One region of the Streptomyces sp. NPDC107581 genome, then DNA from elsewhere that is predicted to be linked to it. Evidence: riboswitches for the same ligand, from Rfam matches in the RefSeq annotation. Region 1 holds a riboswitch; the other holds the start of a gene.

Region 1 (10,648 bases):
CCGATCTGGGTGTCGGCGGCGGAGATGGACGCGGTGGAGGCGATCTGCTCCTTGGTCTCCACGTCCTTCGCCTGCTCCAGCAGGGCGGCGGAGACGGCCTCGACGGCCTTCTCGATACCGCGCTTCAGGGCCATCGGGTTGGCACCGGCGGCGACGTTGCGCAGGCCTTCCTTGACCAGGGCCTGGGCCAGGACAGTCGCGGTCGTCGTGCCGTCACCGGCTACGTCGTCCGTCTTCTTGGCGACTTCCTTGACCAGCTCGGCGCCGATCTTCTCGTACGGGTCCTCGAGCTCGATCTCCTTGGCGATGGAGACACCATCGTTGGTGATCGTGGGGGCGCCCCACTTCTTCTCGAGGACGACGTTGCGGCCCTTGGGGCCGAGCGTCACCTTCACGGCGTCCGCGAGCTGGTTCATGCCGCGCTCGAGGCCGCGCCGCGCCTCCTCGTCGAACGCGATGATCTTGGCCATGTGAAGTGGTCCCTCCAGGACTGGGGGTGATTCCTTCGGACCGCGCCCGCGCCCGCGACGGACGGCTCGCATGCCATGTGGTTCCTTGCCCCACCCGGCCTGCGGGCCTCACCGACCCGGTCCTTCGTTGTCACTCTCACCTTCAGAGTGCTAACGCAATGATTAGCACTCGGCATGGTCGAGTGCAAGCGCCTCACGGGGTACAGCGGGGGTACTCAGCCCCCGGCGAACACGGGCGAACACCGGGTGCACACCGGTCGGACGCCGGACGGACGCCCGTCGGACGCAGGACAGACGCCGGTCGGACGCCGGACGGACGCCCGTCGGACGCAGGACGGACGCCGGGCGGACGCAGGACAGACGCCGTGCAGGCACCGCAGGGACACCGGGCGGGCACGACGAAGGGCCCGCACCCTGTGCCGGTGCGGGCCCTTCGTCACAAGAAACGTTCAGGCGCTGAGGCGAACCATGTCGGCCTGCGGGCCCTTCTGGCCCTGCGAGATCTCGAACTCCACCCGCTGGCCCTCTTCCAGGGTGCGGTAGCCGTCCATCTGAATGGCGCTGTAATGGACGAAGACGTCCGCACCACCGTCGACCGCGATGAAGCCGTACCCCTTCTCCGCGTTGAACCACTTGACGGTGCCCTGAGCCATGCCTAACTCCCCTATTACTGGCCCTTGCACAGATCCACACTTCGCGGACCCGGGTCAGACCTCACCCCCCATTGGTCGGGGGCGTGCGCCGGAACGCGTCGACCGCGGCTGAATGTATCTGTCCAACTGCCGTCTGCAACAGGTCAATCGGACGAGAATTCTGGACGAGCCCGGTCCGGAATCTGCCTAAAATTCGGCTGAATTCAGGGCAAGTCGGGCTACGCAAAGGGGAGCAAAAGCCGCATACAGCCCGCCTACTTTGGCTACTTCTTGTCGGGCGCGCGGCGTGAAATCCGGGGCCTGCGACCCGCAGGTCCGGAACGCGTTCCCCAACTGTACCGCGCTCAATCACACTGAATGGCCCCCTCCGTTTCTCTCACGGAGGGGGCCATTCAGTGAACAATCGGTAGCCGAGGTTACCGAAGGTAATGATCGGTCATTCGGTCATCCGCCGGCAACGGCCGGAATGATGGAGACGCCGGCCCCGTCGGGGGTCACCGTCTCCAGGCCCTGCTCAAAGCGCACGTCGTCGTCATTGACATACACATTGACGAAACGACGCAGCTTGCCCTGGTCGTCCAGGACCCGGGCGGCGATCCCCGTGTGGTTCTTCTCCAGGTCCGAGATGACCTCGGCGAGGGTCGCCCCGTCGGCTGCGACCTCGGCCCGGCCGCCGGTGTAGGTGCGCAGGATGGTGGGGATGCGAACGGTCACGCTCATGCGAGGCCAGCCTCTCGGAAGGAGTCCAGGGTCGGGCGGATGGTGGCGGTGAGACCCGTGCCGGCCACCGCGTCGAGGGTCTTGAGGCCGTCGCCGGTGTTGAGGACGACCGTGGTGAGCGACGGGTCCAGCACGCCGTCCTCGATCAGCTTCTTCGTCACGCCGACCGTCACACCGCCCGCCGTCTCGGCGAAGATGCCCTCGGTACGGGCCAGCAGCTTGATCGCGTCGACGACCTGCGCGTCGGTCACGTCCTCCACCGCACCGCCCGTGCGGCGGGCGATGTCCAGCACGTACGGCCCGTCGGCCGGGTTGCCGATGGCGAGGGACTTGGCGATGGTGTTCGGCTTCTGCGGCCGGACCACGTCGTGGCCCGCCTTGAACGCGGTCGACACCGGCGAGCAGCCCTCGGCCTGCGCACCGAAGATCTTGTACGGCCGGTCCTCGACCAGCCCGAGCTTGATCAGCTCCTGCAGGCCCTTGTCGATCTTCGTGAGCTGGGAGCCGGAGGCGATCGGGACCACGATCTGGTCCGGGAGCCGCCAGCCGAGCTGCTCGCAGATCTCGTACGCCAGGGTCTTCGAGCCCTCCGCGTAGTACGGCCGCAGGTTGACGTTGACGAAGCCCCAGCCCTCGCCGGCCGGGTCGCCGATCAGCTCGGAGCAGAAACGGTTCACGTCGTCGTAGTTGCCCTCGATGCCGACCAGCTCGCCGCCGTAGACCGCGGCCATGACGACCTTGCCCTGCTCCAGGTCGTGCGGGATGAACACGCAGGAGCGCAGGCCGGCCCGGGCGGCCGCGGCGCCGACGGCACCGGCCAGGTTGCCCGTGGAGGAGCAGGAGAGCGTCGTGAAGCCGAAGGCACGCGCGGCCTCCAGCGCCTGGGCGACCACCCGGTCCTTGAAGGAGTGCGTCGGGTTCCCGGAGTCGTCCTTCACGTACAGCCCGCCGGTGACGCCCAGCTCACGCGCGAGGTTGTCGGCCTTGACGAGCTTGGTCCAGCCCGGGTTGATGTTGGGCTTGCCGGCCACGTCGGCGGGGACGGGCAGCAGCGGCGCGTACCGCCAGATGTTCGCGGGGCCGGCTTCGATCCGCTTGCGCAGCTCTTCGGTGTCGTAGGCGGAGAAGTCGTAGGCGATCTCCAGCGGACCGAAACACTCCTCGCAGGCGAACAGGGGCCCGAGCGGTACCCGGTGACCGCACTCGCGGCAGCTCAGGGCAGCGGCCGGCCCGAGGTCTACGGTGGAAGTGCTGGTGGTGGCAACTGTCTGCACAGCCATGGAGGCGAGGCCCTTTCTCCTCATCTTCCTCACGACGCATCTCGCCGCGAGACGGATTTGGCACCTTCCCTAGCCGGGAGCCTCGCGTGGAAGACGAGAAACCGGCTGGAGGGTTGCCGGGGCTTCATCGGGCCGTATCCCTCTGCCCCTCTGGATGAGCTGTATTCGGTTGTCGGCGCCCGCGGCCCACGACATGCGATGGTCACCGGCGTTGTTCAAGACTGTAACCGAAGGCCAGGACAGTTGAGATAGTCGTCCGAACCGCGAGACAACGTGAGGAGCCGCTGACTGTGCTGGAAGAAGTCGAGCGCTGGCTGGCCACCCGCTCCTGGTCCGTGACCGATCGCCCGCTCCACAAGATCCTGGCGGCCAAGCAGCGCACGGGCCAGTCGGTCTCCGTGGTGCTGCCCGCGCTCAACGAGGAGGAGACGGTCGGCGACATCGTCGCCGTCATCCGACACGATCTCATGCAGCAGGTCCCGCTGGTCGACGAGATCGTCGTCGTCGACTCCGGGTCCACCGACCGCACCGCCGAGCTCGCCGCCGCCGCGGGCGCCCGGGTCGTCCACCGCGACGACATCCTCCCGCGCATTCCGGCCGTCCCCGGCAAGGGCGAGGTCCTGTGGCGCTCCCTGCTGGTGACCAGCGGGGACATCGTCTGCTTCATCGACGCCGACCTGAAGGAGTTCTCCTCCGACTTCGTCAGCGGGATCGCCGGCCCGCTGCTCACCGACCCGGGCGTGGACCTGGTCAAGGCCATGTACGACCGCCCGCTCGGCGCGGCGGCCGGACAGGGCGGCCGGGTGACCGAGCTGATGGCCCGCCCGCTGCTGAACATGCACTGGCCGCAGCTGGCCGGATTCGTCCAGCCGCTCGGCGGCGAGTACGCGGCCCGCCGCTCCCTGCTGGAACAGCTGCCGTTCCCGGTGGGCTACGGCGTGGAGCTGGGCATGCTCGTGGACGCGCTGCACCTGGTGGGCCTGGACGCCCTCGCCCAGGTGGACGTCGGCGTGCGCAAGCACCGCCACCAGGACGGGCAGGCCCTGGGCCGGATGGCCGCGGCGATCTACCGCACGGCCCAGCTGCGGCTGGCCCGCGGCCACCTCGTGCGGCCCGCCCTCACCCAGTTCGAACGGGGCGAGGACGGCTTTGAGCCACGCACCTATTCGGTGGACACCGAGGAGCGTCCGCCGATGGCGGAGATCGCGGAGTACACGGCCCGCCGGGTCGCCTGAAGGGGCGCACGAGATCGGCTGTATACAGCCCCCTTCTGGTACAGACCGTACGTTTGAGCGTTTCGGGGCCGGGCTAGGTTGAGGCGTATGGCTTCCACCCACGGTGCTGAGGTGCTGGTCGCGTCCAACCGCGGCCCGGTTTCGTACGAGGTCCTCGACAGCGGCTCGCTGCGCGCCAGACGCGGCGGCGGCGGGCTGGTCTCGGGTCTGTCGGCCATCGGGCCGGACGCCCGGGCGGTCTGGGTGTGCGCCGCGCTCGGCGACGGCGACCGGGAGGCGGTACGGCGCGCGGACGGCGGGCTGCTGCCGGCCGGGGACACCGGCGGACAGCGCGTGCGCATGCTCGACATCGACGCGGCGGTGTTCGCCGACGCGTACAACGGCATCGCCAACTCGGTGCTGTGGTTCGTCCACCACATGCTGTACCAGACCCCGCTGGAGCCGGTCTTCGACGCGGAGTTCCGGCGGCAGTGGGCGGCGTACGAGGCCTACAACCGGGCCTTCGCCGAGGCGCTGGCCGAGGAGGCGGCGGACGGCGCGGCGGTGCTGATCCAGGACTACCACCTGGCGCTCGCCCCCCGGATGCTCCGCCGGCTCCGTCCCGACCTGCGCATCGGCCACTTCTCGCACACCCCGTGGGCCCCGCCGGACTACTTCCGCATGCTGCCCGACGACATCGCGGCCGAGCTGCTGACCGGCATCCTGGGCGCGGACCGGGCGGCGTTCCTGACCCAGCGGTGGGCCGACGCGTTCACCGACTGCTGTCACGCCGTGCTCGGGCCGGGCATCCCCTCCGGGACCCGGATCGGGGTGCACGGCCTCGGTGCGGACGCGGACTTCCTGCGGGAGCGGGCGCACCGGACGGACGTGACCGAACGGATGGCCGCGCTGCGGGACGAGATCGGCGAGGGGCGCCGGACCGTCGTCCGGGTGGACCGCACCGAACTGTCCAAGAACATCGTGCGGGGCCTGCTGGCCTACCGGCAGCTGCTGGAGGACCACCCCGAGTGGCGCGAACAGGTGGTCCACCTCGCCTTCGCCTACCCCTCCCGGCAGGACCTCGCCGTCTACCGCGACTACACGGCCGAGGTGCAGCGGGTGGCCGAGGAGATCAACGCGCACTTCGGCACGCCGGGCTGGACACCGGTCGTGCTGCACGTCAAGGACGACTTCGCGCGGTCCCTGGCCGCGTACCGGCTCGCGGACGTGGCGCTGGTCAACCCGATCCGGGACGGCATGAACCTGGTCGCCAAGGAGGTGCCGGTCGTCTCGGACGAGGGCTGCGCGCTGGTGCTGTCGCGGGAGGCCGGGGCGTACGAGGAGCTGGGCGAGGACGCGATCGTGGTGAATCCGTACGACATCGCGGGGACGGCGGATGCGCTGCACGCTGCGCTGAGCATGGCGGGGGGCGAGCGGGCGGAGCGCTCGAAGAGGCTGGCGGCTGCCGCTACCGCGTTGCCGCCCACGCAGTGGTTCCTGGATCAGCTGGGGGCGCTTGACGGGTGATCGCCGGGGGGGTGGTGGCGTGGGCCGGGGGCCGGGCGCGGGCACGGCGCCGGGCGACCGGTCGCGGTCGCCGGGGAACCGGTGCGTGGACCCGGGGGCCGGGCGCGGGCACGGCGCCGAGTGACCGGTCGCGGTCGCCGGGGAACCGGTGCGTGGACCCGGGGGCGGGCGCGGGCACGGCGCCGGGCGACCGGTCGCGGTCGCCGGGGAACCGGTGCGTGGACCCGGGGGCGGGCGCGGGCACGGCGCCGGGCGACCGGTCGCGGTCGCCGGGGAACCGGTGCGTGGACCCGGGGGCCGGGCGCGGGCACGGCGCCGGGTGACCGGTCGCGGTCGCCGGGGAGCCGGTGATGTGAGCCGGGGCGGGTGCCTCAGGGCATGTGTGCTGCCAGGGTCCGGAGCAGGGCCACGACTCCCTGTGGGCCCTCCGTCACCACGTCCGCCCGCTCCGCCAGTTCCGTGACCTCCGAGCTGCCGCTGCAGACCAGGAGGCCGGGGGTGCCGTCGGAGCGGAGTTCGCCGACGGCCGCGTAGGCGGGGAGGTCGCCGAGGTCGTCGCCGGCGTAGAGGACGGACTCGGCGCCGGTGGCGCGGACGTGGTCGAGGAAGGCGACGCCCTTGTCCATGCCGGGCGGGCGCAGTTCGAGGACCAGCCGGCCGGGCTCGACGATCAGACCGTGCCGGGTGGCCAGGTCGGCCAGGGGTTCGCGCAGGGCCTCGAAGGCGGCCTGCGGATCGTCCGCGCGGCGGGTGTGGACGGCGATGGCCCGGCCCTTCTCCTCGATCCACGCGCCGTGCCGGGCGCCCATGCGGTCCAGGAGTCCCGGCAGCTCGGCGCGTACCGCGGCCACGCCGGGGTGGGGCGGGGGTGCGGTGACGGTGCCGGTGGCCGCGTCCCAGCGCTCGGCGCCGTAGTGGCCGAGGACGACGAGGTGTTCCAGGCCCGGTACGCCCGCGAAGCCGCCGTGCCCGACCGCGACCGCGGCGGGTCTGCCGGTGATCACGGCGACGGAGGCCACCTTGGGGGCGAGGGCGGCGAGGGCGGGGACGGCGTCGGGGTGGGCGCGGGCCTGCTCGGGGTCGGCGACGATCGGGGCCAGCGTGCCGTCGAAATCGAGGCCGATCACTGCGGTGCGGGGGTTGGCGAGCAGGGCTTGCAGTCCGTCCCGCCCGGGCTGGGTCACCGGGGTCGGCAGAAGGTCCATACACCGACAGTATCCAGCGGGGCGCCCAGCCACTCCCGGATCTACGGCCCCGCCAAGGGCTCCGCCCCAGACCCCGCCAAGAGCTGCGCCCCAAACCTTGCCAGTGGCTCGGCGCCGCAGTGGCCGCCAGGGGCTCCGCCCCAGACCCCGCCAGGGGCTCCGCCCCTGGACCCCGCCTCGCCCACCCACCACCCGACTCGGTGGGCTCCCATGAACCGAAAACCGACTCGGTGGGCTCCACGGCAACCGCCCGGTCGATCTCGCGCCATGTCTCTCGGGCGGGCCCGGCCGGCTCGGGCAGGGGGCCTCAGCGCTCGGAGCGGCGTGTTTCCCGTACTCGGCGGAGGCGGTTCACCGTCACCGGGTCCAGGGCCAGTGCCCGCTCGTCGTCCAGCAGGGCGTTGAGGAGCTGGTAGTAGCGCACCGGGGCCAGGCCCAGCTCCTCGCGTATCGCCCGCTCCTTCGCGCCGGGCCCGGCGAAGCCGCGGCGCTCCAGCGCGAGGATGGCCTGTTCACGGCTGCCCAGTTCCATGTGCGCAACCGTAGCGCCGGGCACCGACAACCCGCTGTCCCGGTCCGGGCCGGGCCGGATCAGCCCGGTTCAGCCCGGCCCGGATCAGCCCAGCCCGGTCCGGCGCCGGTCAGCCGGTCAGCCGGTCAGCCGGTCAGCCGGTGGAGGACGCGCCGCTGTCGGCCGTCGTGGCCGCCGCCTGCAGGCGGGTCAGGACGCCGGAGGGGTTGCCGTCGGGGGCGACCGCCTCGCCGATGTCCTTCTTCACGGCCGCGCTGACCGCCGCCCAGGAGGTCTTGCCGACCGGGTACAGCTCGGAGGTCGGCAGCTGGTCCAGGAAGGGGTGCAGATCCTTGTCCGGGGCCGAGTCCGAGTCGATCATGACGTTGGACGCGGAACCGGTGACCGGCAGCAGCCCGTACTCGCGGGAGAAGGCCAGCACGTTCTTCTGCTCGTAGACGAAGTCGAGGAAGTCGCCCACCTGCTTGGCGTGCCCGTTCTGCTTGAAGCCCATCATCCAGTCGGCGACGCCCATGGAGGCCTTGGCCTTGCCGCTGCGGCCCGGCATCGGGACCGCACCGAACTTCACGCCCTTCTTCCCGGCCTGCTGGATCAGCGTGGGATGCCCGTTGAGCATGCCGACCTGACCGTCGGCGAAGGCGGCGAAGGCGGCCGCGCGGTTGAGCTTGCCGGGGGCGACGGGACCGGTCAGCCCCTTGCCGACCAGCTCGTCCTTGAGCCAGGTGAAGGTCTGGACGTTCTGCGCGGAGTCGATGGTGTAGGTGCCGATGTCGTCGGTGTAGCCGTTGCCGCCGCTCAGCAGCCACTGCATGGTCTCGGCCTGGGCCTCCTCGGGGCCGAGCGGCAGCGCGTAGGGGAACTTCACGCCCTTGTCCTTGAGCGCCTTCGCATCGGCCGCCAGCTCGCTCCAGGTGGTGGGCGGGGTGATGCCGGCCTTGGCGAACAGGGTCTTGTTGTAGAAGAGCACCCGGGTGGAGGCGGCGAACGGAATGCCGTACTGGACGTGCTTCCACTGGCCCGCGTCGGCGAGCGGGGAGAGCAGGTCGGCCTGGGTGCGGATGGAGAGCAGGTCGGAGGCCTGGTAGAGCTTGCCCGCGGCGGCGTAGTCGGCGTAGGCGCCGATCTGGGCCAGGTCGGGGGCGTGTCCGGCGTCCACCATCTCCTTGACCTTGCGGTCGACGTCGTTCCAGGAGTAGACGCTGACCTCGACCTTCACCCCGGAGTGCTTGGCCTCGTACGCCTTGGCCAGCTTGTCCCAGTACTTCTGCGAGCTGTTGGCGGCGGAGTCGCCGTAGTCGGCGGCGACCAGCTTCAGGGTCACATCGGAGGACCCCGTGCTCCCGCAGCCGCTGAGGACCGCCGTCAAGCCCAGTGCGGACACCACCGCGATCGTTCCTGCCGTACGCCGACGCACCGTCAAAGCCCCAACCCTGCTGTCTGACCGTTCAATATATGGACAGATAAGGTCTACACCACGTGAGTGGACTAGACCTCTTGCGGGTCCGCGGGCCACACTGTCCCCCGTGAGACATGTCATCGCCCTGGACGTGGGCGGTACCGGGATGAAGGCGGCCCTCGTCGGCGCCGACACCGTGCCTTCCGGGGGAACGCCCCCGGCACCCCCCGTACTGCTGCACCGCGCCCGCCGCGCGACCGGCCGCGAGCGCGGGCCCGACGCGGTCGTCGAGAGCATCCTCGGCTTCGCGGCCGAGCTGCGCGCGTACGGCCTGGAGCGCTACGGCGAGCCGGCCGCCGCGGCAGGTCTCGCGGTCCCCGGCATCGTCGACGAGGAGCACGGCATCGCCGTCTACGCGGCCAACCTCGGCTGGCGGGACGTACCCCTGCGCGCCCTGCTCGCCGAGCGGCTCGGCATGCCCGTGGCGCTCGGCCACGACGTGCGCACCGGCGGGCTCGCCGAGGGGCGGATCGGCGCGGGCAAGGGCGCCGACCGGTTCCTGTTCGTGCCGCTGGGCACCGGGATCGCCGGCGCCATCGGCCTGGACGGGCGGGTGGAGGCGGGCGCACACGGGTTCGCGGGCGAGATCGGCCATGTCGTCGTACGCCCCGGAGGCACCCCCTGCCCCTGCGGACAGCACGGCTGTCTGGAGCGGTACGCCTCCGCGTCCGCGGTCAGCGAGGCCTGGGCCGAGGCCTGCGGGGACCCCTCGGCGGACGCCGCCGACTGCGCGAAGGCCGTCGCGTCCGGTGACCCGAACGCCGTCCGGGTCTGGCAGGAGGCGGTGGACGCGCTCGCCGACGGGCTGGTCACCGCGCTCACCCTGCTGGACCCGCGCACCCTGATCATCGGTGGCGGCCTGGCCGAGGCGGGGGAAGTGTTGTTCCAACCGCTGCGGGACGCCGTCCGGCAGCGGGTCACCTTCCAGAAACTGCCGTCCATCGTCCCCGCCGCCCTCGGCGACACCGCCGGCTGCCTGGGCGCGGGGCTCCTCGCCCGGGATCTCCTCAACCACACCGACCGTACGGAGGTAACCCCCTGATGGCAGCCGACCCAGGGGCGCGGGGCGCCTCGACATGCGGCTCCGCCGCGTGGGCGCGACCAGCCACGACGCACCCGCAGCCCGCGACGGCCGCAACCCCCCTCGTGCTGTCCGGCGCCTGCGTGGTCCTCCCCACCGGAACGGTCGAAGAGGGCCAGGTGATCGTCGACGGCACCCGCATCACCGGCACAGCCCCGGCAAACGCCCAGGTCATCGACGTACGAAACCACTGGCTTGTCCCCGGCTTCGTCGACATCCACAACCACGGCGGCGGCGGAGCCTCCTTCTCCGGCACGGCGGACGACGTGCTGAAGGCCGTCCGGACCCACCGCCTGCACGGCACCACCACGCTCGTCGCCTCCACCGTCACCGACGAGATGGACCTGCTGGTGCGGCAGGCGGGGCTGCTGAGCGAGCTGGCCGAGCAGGGCGACATCGCCGGGATCCACTTCGAGGGGCCGTTCATCTCCCCGTGCCGCAAGGGCGCGCACTCCGAGGGGCTGCTGCGCGACCCGGAGCCGGCCGAGGTGCGCAAGCTGATCGACGCGG
Region 2 (10,648 bases), on a different contig from region 1:
GCCCGGCCGCAAGACCCTCACCTTCGACACCAGCAAGCCGACCACCCAGAAGCGCCTGAACGTCACCTTCGGGCCCGACGCGGGCCAGTACGGCGTCGGACAGCCCATCACCGCCCAACTGGACCAGCCGGTCAAGGACAAGGCGCAGCGGGCCGTCGTGGAGCGGGCCCTGAGGGTGGACTCCGCACCGGCCGTGCAGGGCTCCTGGTACTGGGTCAGCGACAAGGAACTCCACTACCGCCCCAAGGAGTACTGGCCCGCGCACGCCACGATCCAGGTGCACAGCAACCTGGACGGAGTCAAGATCAGCGACCGTCTGTGGGGCGGCAAGTCCAAGGCCCTGAAGATCACCATCGGCGACCGCATCGAGGCCGTCACGGACGCCGCCGCCCACCAGCTGACGTTCTACCAGAACGGCCAGCAGATCAATCAGATCCCCGTCACCACGGGCAAACCCGGCTTCGAGACCCGCAACGGCGTCAAGGTCGTCCTGGCCAAGCAGTACTTCGTACGGATGCGCGGCACCACCGTCGGCATCGCCGAGGGCAGCGCGGACTCCTACGACCTGCCGGTCTACTACGCCACCCGGGTGACCTGGTCCGGCGAGTACGTCCACGCCGCGCCCTGGTCCGTGGGCTCACAGGGCTCCGCGAACGTCAGCCACGGCTGCACGGGCATGAGCACCGGCAACGCCGAATGGTTCTTCGAGCACATCCACGAGGGCGACCTCGTCAGGGTCGTCAACTCCAACGGCGACCCGATGGAACCCTTCGGCAACGGCTTCGGCGACTGGAACGTCGACTGGAAGAAGTGGCGTACCGGCAGCGCCCTGGTGAACGGCACCCCGGACGGCCCCGCACCCCAGGACGCCCTGCGCCTGCAGCCGACGGCCCTGTGAGCGCCTGACGGGACGCGCACCCGGGAAGGGGCGCGGGGAACCGCGCGGACGGCCCCACCGGGCCGCGGCCGCGCACGATCCCCGTGCCCCGCCCCTCTAGGCGCTCAGCAAGCGCTTCTGACGGAGCAGGGAGGCCAGGGCAGCGGCGAACTCAACAGGGTCCACCGGCAGCGTCACAGCGGCGTCGGCACGGCTCCACGTAGCCAGCCACGCGTCCTGGGGCCGCCCCATCAACAGCAGCACAGGCGGGCAATTGAACACCTCGTCCTTGATCTGCCGGCACACCCCCATGCCCCCCATGGGCACGGCCTCACCGTCGAGCACGCACACATCGATGCCCCCCTCGGCCAACTCCCGCACGACCGCCTCAGGAGTCGCACACTCCACGAACTCGACCAGGGGCACATCGGGAGCCGGCCTGCGGCCGGAGGCCAGCCGCACCTGTTCCCGTGTGTTGGAGTCGTCGCTGTACACCAGCACCGTAGCGGTCGGCTGCATGCTTCCTCCGGGACGTCGGCGTCGTACGGACAGGGCCGTTTGGGGCGGATGTTACTCCCATGAACACCACGTCAACACCGGTTCGGCGGGCAGCAACACTCCGAACGGCACCCCCCGGAGTGAGGGCGGGATAAGCGACCGACATAATGTCGGTCGTGGCGACAGCAACGACAGTAGAAACCGGGCACGCGCACCCGTCGGTCAACCGGCCGAACCTCACCAGCGTCGGAACCATCATCTGGCTGAGTTCCGAGCTGATGTTCTTCGCGGCCCTCTTCGCGATGTACTTCACCCTGCGATCGGTGACGGGTCCGGCGCACTGGAAGCACATGGCCGAGGCGCTCAATGTGCCCTTCTCCGCGACGAACACCACGATCCTGGTGCTCTCCTCGCTCACCTGCCAGCTCGGCGTGTTCGCGGCCGAGCGCGGGGACGTGAAGAAGCTCCGTGGCTGGTTCATCCTCACCTTCATCATGGGTGCGATCTTCATCGGCGGTCAGATCTACGAGTACACGGAGCTGGTGAAGAAGGACGGGATCTCCCTGTCCTCCGACCCGTACGGCTCGGTGTTCTACCTGACCACCGGCTTCCACGGCATGCACGTGACGGGCGGCCTCATCGCCTTCCTGTTCGTTCTCGGCCGCACCTACGCGGCCAAGCGGTTCACTCACGAGCAGGCGACCGCGGCCATCGTCGTGTCCTACTACTGGCACTTCGTCGATGTGGTCTGGATCGGCCTCTTCGCCACGATCTACCTGATCAAGTAGCCGGGACCGTTCCCGCAATTCCACAAGCATCGACGCAGAAGATCCTGACACCGGGGTAATCCGTGAAAAAGCTCTCCGCACGACGACGCCATCCGCTGGCGGCGGTCGTCGTCCTACTCCTCGCGCTGGCGGCCACTGGGGGGCTGTACGCCGCGTTCGCGCCCGCGAGCAAGGCGCAGGCCGATGAAACCTCCCAGTCCCTGAAGATCCAGGAGGGCAAGAAGCTCTACGAGGTCGGCTGCGCCAGCTGCCACGGCATCGGTGGCCAGGGTTCCTCGGACGGCCCGAGCCTGATCGGCGTCGGCGCTGCGGCCGTGGACTTCCAGGTGGGTACCGGCCGTATGCCGGCCGCCACCTCGCAGGGCCCGCAGGTCGTGAAGAAGAAGAACATCTACACCCAGGACCAGATCAACCAGCTCGCCGCGTACGTCGCGTCGCTGGGCGCCGGTCCCGAGGTGCCGACGAAGCAGCAGTACGGCCCGGACGGCGCGGACATCGGCAAGGGTGGCGAACTCTTCCGCACCAACTGCGCCCAGTGCCACAACTTCACCGGCAAGGGTGGTGCCCTCACCAAGGGCAAGTTCGCACCGGACCTGACCGGCGTCGACCCGAAGCACATCTACGAGGCCATGCAGACGGGCCCGCAGAACATGCCGTCCTTCCCCGACACCACGCTGTCGGAGAAGAACAAGAAGGACATCATCGCGTACCTGCACGCGATCAACGGCAGCGAGACGGAGCAGCCGGGCGGAATGGATCTGGGCGGCATCGGGCCGGTCAGTGAAGGCCTGTTCGCGTGGATCTTCGGCCTCGGTGCCCTGATCGCGGTAGCCGTCTGGGTCGCCGCTCGGACCGCAAAGGCCAAGAAGTCATGAGTAGCCAAGACATTCCAGAAGAGAACCTGCCCGCTGAGCAGGGCCACGCGCACGGCGCCGTGAGCGTCGCGGACGAGGAGAACCCGTTCGCGGACCCGGGGCTGCCGCCTCACGAGCACCGGATCCAGGACATCGACGAGCGGGCCGCCAAGCGGTCCGAGCGCGTCGTCGCCCTGCTGTTCACGGTGTCGATGCTGGCCACCGTCGGCTTCATCGCCTCGTACGTGTCGATCCCGCACGACAAGTCGATCTTCGTCTTCCCGCTCGGACACATCAGCGCGCTGAACTTCGCGCTCGGTCTGACCCTGGGTACGGCGCTGTTCTGCATCGGCGCGGGCGCGGTCCACTGGGCCCGCACCCTGATGTCCGACGTCGAGGTCGCCGCCGAGCGTCACGCCATCGCGGCCTCTCCCGAGGTCCGTGCGCAGGTGCACGCGGACTTCAAGCAGGGCGCCAAGGAGTCGGCGCTCGGCCGCCGCAAGCTGATCCGCAACACGATGTTCGGCGCGCTGGCCCTGGTGCCGCTCTCCGGCGTCATGCTGCTGCGCGACCTCGGTCCGCTGCCCGGCACCTCGCTGCGCCACACGCTGTGGGCCAAGGGCAAGCTGCTCGTCAACATGAACACGAACCAGCCGCTGCGTCCCGAGGACGTCGCCGTCGGTTCGCTGACCTTCGCCAAGCCCGAGGGCCTGGAGGAGACCGACGAGGAGTTCCAGAACGAGATCGCCAAGGCGGCCCTGATGATCATCCGGCTGCAGCCGGACAACATCAAGGACAAGCGCGAGCTCCAGTGGTCGCACGAGGGCATCGTCGCGTTCTCGAAGATCTGCACCCACGTCGGCTGCCCGATCTCCCTGTACGAGCAGCAGACGCACCACGTGCTGTGCCCGTGCCACCAGTCCACCTTCGACCTCTCCGACGGTGCCCGAGTGATCTTCGGTCCCGCCGGTCACGCCCTGCCGCAGCTCCGCATCGGCGTGAACGACGAGGGTTACCTCCAGGCGCTCGGCGACTTCGAGGAGCCCGTCGGTCCTGCATTCTGGGAGCGCGGATGAGTACTGCAGCGAACGAAACGAATCCGTCTGCCGACGGCGCGGCGGGCCGCTCCCGCGGGAAGGCACCGGCCGGCGAGCGGATCGCCGACTGGGCGGACGGCCGGCTCGGGATCTACTCCCTGGCCAAGTCCAACATGCGCAAGATCTTCCCCGACCACTGGTCGTTCATGTTGGGCGAAGTCTGCATGTACAGCTTCCTCATCATCATCCTGACCGGTGTGTATCTGACGCTGTTCTTCCACCCGTCGATGAACGAGGTGGAGTACCACGGCAGCTACGTCCCGCTCCAGGGACAGCTGATGTCCGAGGCGTTCAACTCGACCCTGCACATCTCCTTCGACGTGCGCGGTGGCCTGCTCATCCGGCAGATCCACCACTGGGCCGCGCTGATCTTCCTCGCCGGCATGTTCGTGCACATGATGCGCGTGTTCTTCACCGGCGCGTTCCGCAAGCCGCGTGAGATCAACTGGCTGTTCGGCTTCCTGCTGTTCGTCCTCGGCATGTTCACCGGCTTCACCGGTTACTCGCTCCCGGACGACCTGCTCTCCGGCACCGGTGTCCGCTTCACCGAGGGCGCGATCCTGTCCATGCCGATCGTCGGCACGTACATCTCGTACTTCCTCTTCGGCGGGCAGTTCCCCGGCCACGACTTCGTCGCCCGGTTCTACTCGATCCACATCCTGCTGCTGCCGGGCATCATGCTCGGCCTGATGGTGGGCCACCTGATCCTGGTCTTCTACCACAAGCACACGCAGTTCGCGGGTCCCGGAAAGAGCGAGAAGAACGTCGTCGGCATGCCGCTGCTGCCGGTGTACATGGCCAAGGCGGGCGGCTTCTTCTTCCTGGTCTTCGGTGTGATCGCGGCCATCGCCGCGGTGACCCAGATCAACCCGATCTGGGCCATGGGTCCCTACCGTCCCGACCAGGTGTCCACCGGCGCCCAGCCCGACTGGTACATGGGCTTCGCCGAGGGTCTGGTCCGCTACATGCCGGGCTGGGAGATCAACTTCTGGGGTCACACGCTCGTCCTGGGCGTGTTCATCCCGCTGGTGCTCTTCGGCCTGGTCCTGGGCGTGATCGCGCTCTACCCGTTCATCGAGTCCTGGGTCACCGGCGACAAGAGCGAGCACCACATCCTGGACCGCCCGCGCAACGCCCCGACCCGTACCGCGTTCGGCGCGGCCTGGGTCACGGTGTACATGATCGGCCTGGTCGGTGGTGGCAACGACCTCATCGCCACCCACTTCCACCTGTCGATCAACGACGTGACCTGGTTCGTCCGGATCTTCTTCTTCGCCGGACCGGTCATCGCGTTCCTCATCACCAAGCGGATCTGCCTCGGCCTGCAGCGCCGCGACCGCGACAAGGTGCTGCACGGTCGTGAGACCGGCATCATCAAGCGCCTGCCGCACGGTGAGTTCATCGAGGTGCACGAGTCGCTCAGCCAGGAGCAGCTGCACACCCTCACGGCGCACCACCAGTACGAGCCGGCCGAGATCGGCCCGACGGTCGACGAGAACGGTGTCGAGCGGAAGGTGAAGGGGTCCGAGAAGCTGCGCGCCAAGCTCAGCAACGCCTACTACGGCGAGGACAACCAGATCCCGAAGCCCACTGCCGAGGAGTACAAGGAGATCACGAGCGGCCACGGCCACCACTGATCCCCGCGTCGCCACGCCACGCTGAAGGGCCCCGTCCGGCTTCCGGACGGGGCCCTTCGCCCTGTCCCGGGCTGGATAGGGTGGGATCACACTGTTCTGCCACGACACACAGGAGCGGCTGATGAGCGCTGTGACCCCCGCTGGAGGCGACACCGCGGCGGGCCGTTCCTGGCCCGCCCTGCTGAACGGGCTGCTGGACGGCCGGGACCTGTCCGCCGACGACACGGCCTGGGCGATGGACCTGATCATGCGCGGGGAGGCGACCGACGCGCAGATCGCCGGGTTCATGGTGGCCCTGCGGTCCAAGGGCGAGACGGTGGAGGAGATCACCGGTCTCGTGCGGACCATGTACGAGCACGCCAATGTGATCGAGGTGCCGGGGCCGGCCGTCGACATCGTCGGCACCGGCGGCGACGGCGCCAAGACGGTGAACATCTCCACGATGTCGTCGATCGTGGTCGCCGGCACCGGGGCGAAGGTGGTCAAGCACGGCAACCGCGCCGCGTCCTCCGCCTCCGGGTCCTCCGACGTCCTGGAGAAGCTCGGCATCAATCTGAACCTGACCCCGCAGCGGGTCGCCGAGGTCGCCGAAGAGGCCGGCATCACGATCTGCTTCGCGGTGAAGTTCCACCCGTCGCTGCGGTTCGTCGCCCCCGCGCGCGGCCAGCTGGGGATCCGTACGACCTTCAATGTCCTCGGTCCGCTCACCAATCCGGCCAAGGTGCGGGCCCAGGCCGTCGGGGTCGCCGACCCGCGCATGGCGCCGATCGTGGCCGGGGTCCTCGCCGAGCGCGGCAACTCCGCCCTGGTCTTCCGCGGGGACGACGGCCTGGACGAGCTGACCACCACGTCCACCTCCCGGGTGTGGGTGGTCCGGGACGGCAAGGTCACCGAGGAGAGCTTCGACCCGCGGGACGTCGGCCTCGACCTGGTGCCCGTGGAGGCCCTGCGCGGCGCCGACGCGTCGTACAACGCCGAGGTGGCGCGGCGCGTGCTGGACGGGGAGAAGGGGCCCGTCCGGGACGCGGTACTGCTGAACTCCGCGGCCGCGCTCGTCGCGCTGCGGCCGACGCGGGCGCCGCTGGCCGAGCAGCTCCGCTCCGGCATGGCCGAGGCGGCCGAGGCGATCGACTCGGGCGCGGCCAAGCGGGCACTGGAGCGCTGGGTCGCCGCCAGCAACCGGTAGCGGCACCGGTGGGGACGGTCGCCGCCGCGGCGGATGCCCAGGATCCGCATCCCGGAATCCGGACAGAAGTTGCGCGGCGGCGATCAGCTCGACTACTTTCCTGATCAGGTCATGAGTGACAGCCAAGAGGCCCCGGCCGGCTGTCCGGCAACCCTCCGTCCGTGGCGGGGTGCCCCGGGTGAAGACCAGGTCGTAGGCAGCGAGGTCTACGGCAAGCGCGGACCCCTCGTACACCAGGGGTCCTGGTCCTCGAGGGAGCCTTCCGTGAGCAAGCGAATGCGATAGGGCGTAGAGCCCCGCCTCCGCATCCCCCTTTTCACCCGCCTCCGTGCTTGAGCCACGTCCGCTCGCACGGCGGTTCGCCCTTGCCTCTCACGGGAGTTCGCCATGTCCGTCTTCACCGCTGCCGCCGATCAGTCCGTCTGCCGCGACACCTCGCAGCCCCTGCCCGTTCTGGGCCGGGATGTCACCGTCCCGCTCGTGACGGGCGGCGAAGTCACCTACGCCGCGCTCGACTACGCGGCCAGCGCCCCCGCCCTCCAGCGCGTCTGGGACGACGTGGCGGCCTACGCGCCGTACTACGGCAGCGTCCACCGCGGCGCCGGCTACCTCTCGCAGCTCTCCACCGACCTCTTCGAGAACGCCCGCAGGACGGTCGCCGAGTTCCTCGACTGCCGCGCGGCCGACCAGGTGATCTTCACCCGGTCGACCACGGACTCCCTGAACCTGCTCGCCCGCGCGCTCCCCGCCGACTGCCAGGTCTTCGTCTTCGAGACCGAGCACCACGCCTCCCTGCTGCCCTGGCAGGACGCCCGCGTCACCTTCCTCGACGCCCCGCGCACCCCCGAGCAGGCCGTCCGGACCCTGGAGCGGGCGCTGGCCGACCGCGCACCCCACGGCCCGGCCCTGGTCTGCGTCACCGGCGCCTCCAACGTCACCGGCGAGCTGTGGCCCGTGCGCGAGCTGGCCGCCGCCGCCCACGCGCACGGTGCCCGGATCGTCCTGGACGCCGCCCAGCTGGCCCCGCACCACCCGGTGTCGCTCCAGGACCTGGACGTGGACTGGGTCGCCTTCTCCGGCCACAAGCTCTACGCGCCCTTCGGCTCCGGCGTCCTGGCCGGCCGCGCCGACTGGCTGGTCGCGGCCGAGCCGTACCTCGCGGGCGGCGGCGCCAGCCGCAAGGTCACCCGGCGCGAGGACGGGGGAGTGGCCGTGGAGTGGCACGAGACGGCGGCCCGCCACGAGGCCGGCTCCCCGAACGTCATCGGCGCCTACTCCATCGCCTCCGCCTGCAAGGCGCTCACGGAAGCCGGTTTCGAGACCCTCGTCGCCCGCGAGCAGCACCTGATCTCCCGGGTCCGCGAGGGCCTGGCCACGGTCCCCGAGGTCAGGATCCTCTCCCTCTTCGGCGACGAGGCACCGCGCGTCGGCGTGATCAGCTTCGTGGTGGACGGCTGGAACAGCTCCCACTTCGCCGCCGCGCTCTCCGCCGAGTACGGCATCGGCGTCCGCGACGGCCTCTTCTGCGCCCACCCGCTGGTGCGCACCCTGCTGGGCTCCGGCCCCGGGGCCCAGGGCGAGTGCGGCGCCCCCGAGGCCGCGCCCGGCGAGAAGTCCCTGAACGCCATCCGGGTCAGCTTCGGCGCGGGCACCCCGGACGAGCACGTCGAGCGGTTCGTGGGCGCCGTACGGGAACTGGTCGCGGACGGCGCCAAGTGGCAGTACCGCACGGAGGACGGCCGCTGCGTCCCGGCCGTGTGAGGCCGGCCCGAGGACGAGAAGGGGCGCGGGGAACCGCGCGACAGGCCACGGACGGCCCCGGTCGCGCACGGACCGCGCCCTGCGGACGCCCGGGCGGTCTTCGGACGATCAGTTGTCCAGCCCGATGGAGAACGCCGCCTCCAGGTCGTGCTGCGAGTACGTGCGGAAGGCGACGTGCGTGTCCGTGGCCTCGACACCGGGGATCTTGCTGATGTGCCCCGGGATCACGTCGGCCAGATCCTCGTGCTGCCGTACCCGGACCATGGCGATCAGGTCGTACGTGCCGGTGACGGAGAAGACCTCGCTGACGGACTCCAGCGAGGCGATCTGCTCCGCGATCTCGGGGATCCGGTCCACGCTGGTCTTGATCAGGACGATCGCGGTGATCACGACGGGTTCTCTCCCTCGGGTGCCGGAACCGGTGCGGACTTCACTCTAGTCGCCCGTACGTCTCCCACCACCGCCGTTGCGGGGCGGCCCGTCGGCCCCCGCTTCCTTCCGTAGCGCGCCCACGCGTAGCCGAAGCCCACGCAGAAGCCCACCAGGTGGGCGAGGTACGCCACCCCGGGCCCCTGGCCCGCCCGGCCCGCCGCGAGCCACTGCAGGGCGGCCCAGAAGGGCAGTACGACCCAGGCGGGGAACCGCATCGGCAGGAAGAACAGGAAGGGGAGGAGACTGGTGACACGGGCGTGGGGGAACAGGTACAGGAACGCACCGAGGACCGCCGAGATCGCCCCGGAGGCGCCCACCAGCGACTGCTCGGAGGCGCTGTTGGCGGCCGCGTAGCCGAGCAGGGCCAGGTAGCCGCAGCCGATGTAGAAGAGGGTGAACTCCACCCGGCCCATCCGTTCCTCGGTCATCACCCCGAAGACGAAGAGGAAGAGCATGTTGCCGAGCAGATGCACCCAGCTGCCGTGCACGAACAGGGCGGTGGCCGGGGTCAGTGCCTCGCGGGCGGGCTTGTCGAACAGCTCGGCCGGGACCACCCCCCAGTGCCGGAAGTACGCGCGCTGCGCGGCCGCCAGCGCCTCCCCGGAGCCGTACACCGGAGCCAGCCCCGAGGCCGGGCCCAGCGCGAAGATCAGACAGCACAGGACGATGAGGCCGTACGTCATCGGTGCGGAGGAGTCCCGGACCGCCCTGAGCGCCCTGAGTGTGCCGTGGGCCGCCGTGCTCCAGGTGTTGATCATGACTACAGAGCATGACGTAACGGGACGCAAGCCGACAGACCGCCTCGCCGCCGCAGACAGACGGGCGGCGAGCAGCCGCCAGGCCGTAGGGTTACGAGCCACACGCGTCGGGGAGCGGCGCGGACCGACCCGAGCAAGGAAGCGAACAGCCACGATGACGGTTCCCCTGCCGACCGCCACGACGCGATGGCGCTGCACTCTCTGCGGCAACCTCACCCGCTTCGATGTGACCCGCTCGTCGAAGGTGGTCGAGTACGTCCACCTCGACCTGGCGGGCGAGCCGACGGTCGAGGAGCGCGAGGTGGTCAGTGAGACCATCGACTCCGTCCGCTGCCGCTGGTGCAACGCGGCGGACCAGGTGGAACTCGTGGACAGGCCGGGCGCCGGCTCCTGAACGGAGCGGGCCCCGTACAGGTATTGGGGTGTGACGGATGGTGGAGACCGCAGGCGGGGGGCCGGGCGACGGCACCGCTGAGGTGCTTGACCGTCCGCTGCCCGACGGCGTGCGCCGGCGCGTCGTGCAGATCGTCTCGGACGGCTTCGGCGGACTGACCGTGGCGGAACTGCCCGCCCAGCTCAGGCAGTACGCCCGGTTCACTCCGAGCAGGCGCGCCAAGTTCGCCGGGAACGCGATGGCGGCAGCGCTGGAGAACGATCCGCTGTTCCGGCAGCGGATCGGGGAGAAGTTCAGAGAGGTGCAGCCGGAGCTCTCCGGCGCCCTCGACTCCGGCTCGCCGCCCCCGGCCGCGGATCCGCTCGA

What was found. A riboswitch is a leader RNA that binds a small molecule or an ion and turns the genes downstream of it on or off. The one in region 1 is predicted to bind S-adenosylmethionine.
Region 2: another riboswitch for S-adenosylmethionine. It lies ahead of ACZ7P3_RS18265 (aminotransferase class V-fold PLP-dependent enzyme); the one in region 1 lies ahead of thrC (threonine synthase).

The regions. Positions count from the first base shown of each region.
Region 1 covers NZ_JBVKBH010000009.1:213,254-223,901, forward strand. Annotated here, with positions in the region: gene groL (chaperonin GroEL) at 1-470, opposite strand, end outside; gene ACZ7P3_RS24280 (cold-shock protein) at 920-1,123, opposite strand; gene ACZ7P3_RS24285 (MoaD/ThiS family protein) at 1,568-1,843, opposite strand; gene thrC (threonine synthase) at 1,840-3,123, opposite strand; SAM riboswitch class I at 3,141-3,284, opposite strand; gene ACZ7P3_RS24295 (glucosyl-3-phosphoglycerate synthase) at 3,414-4,358, shown strand; gene ACZ7P3_RS24300 (alpha,alpha-trehalose-phosphate synthase (UDP-forming)) at 4,446-5,864, shown strand; gene otsB (trehalose-phosphatase) at 6,236-7,069, opposite strand; gene ACZ7P3_RS24310 (DUF3263 domain-containing protein) at 7,377-7,601, opposite strand; gene ACZ7P3_RS24315 (extracellular solute-binding protein) at 7,735-9,015, opposite strand; gene ACZ7P3_RS24320 (ROK family protein) at 9,125-10,099, shown strand; gene nagA (N-acetylglucosamine-6-phosphate deacetylase) at 10,099-10,648, shown strand, end outside.
Region 2 covers NZ_JBVKBH010000006.1:459,257-469,904, reverse strand. Annotated here, with positions in the region: gene ACZ7P3_RS18300 (L,D-transpeptidase) at 1-898, shown strand, start outside; gene ACZ7P3_RS18295 (response regulator) at 995-1,396, opposite strand; gene ctaE (aa3-type cytochrome oxidase subunit III) at 1,543-2,163, shown strand; gene qcrC (cytochrome bc1 complex diheme cytochrome c subunit) at 2,226-3,038, shown strand; gene qcrA (cytochrome bc1 complex Rieske iron-sulfur subunit) at 3,035-4,093, shown strand; gene qcrB (cytochrome bc1 complex cytochrome b subunit) at 4,090-5,751, shown strand; gene trpD (anthranilate phosphoribosyltransferase) at 5,873-6,937, shown strand; SAM riboswitch class IV at 7,045-7,161, shown strand; gene ACZ7P3_RS18265 (aminotransferase class V-fold PLP-dependent enzyme) at 7,325-8,698, shown strand; gene ACZ7P3_RS18260 (Lrp/AsnC family transcriptional regulator) at 8,807-9,088, opposite strand; gene ACZ7P3_RS18255 (rhomboid family intramembrane serine protease) at 9,085-9,888, opposite strand; gene ACZ7P3_RS18250 (hypothetical protein) at 10,043-10,282, shown strand; gene ACZ7P3_RS18245 (NYN domain-containing protein) at 10,320-10,648, shown strand, end outside.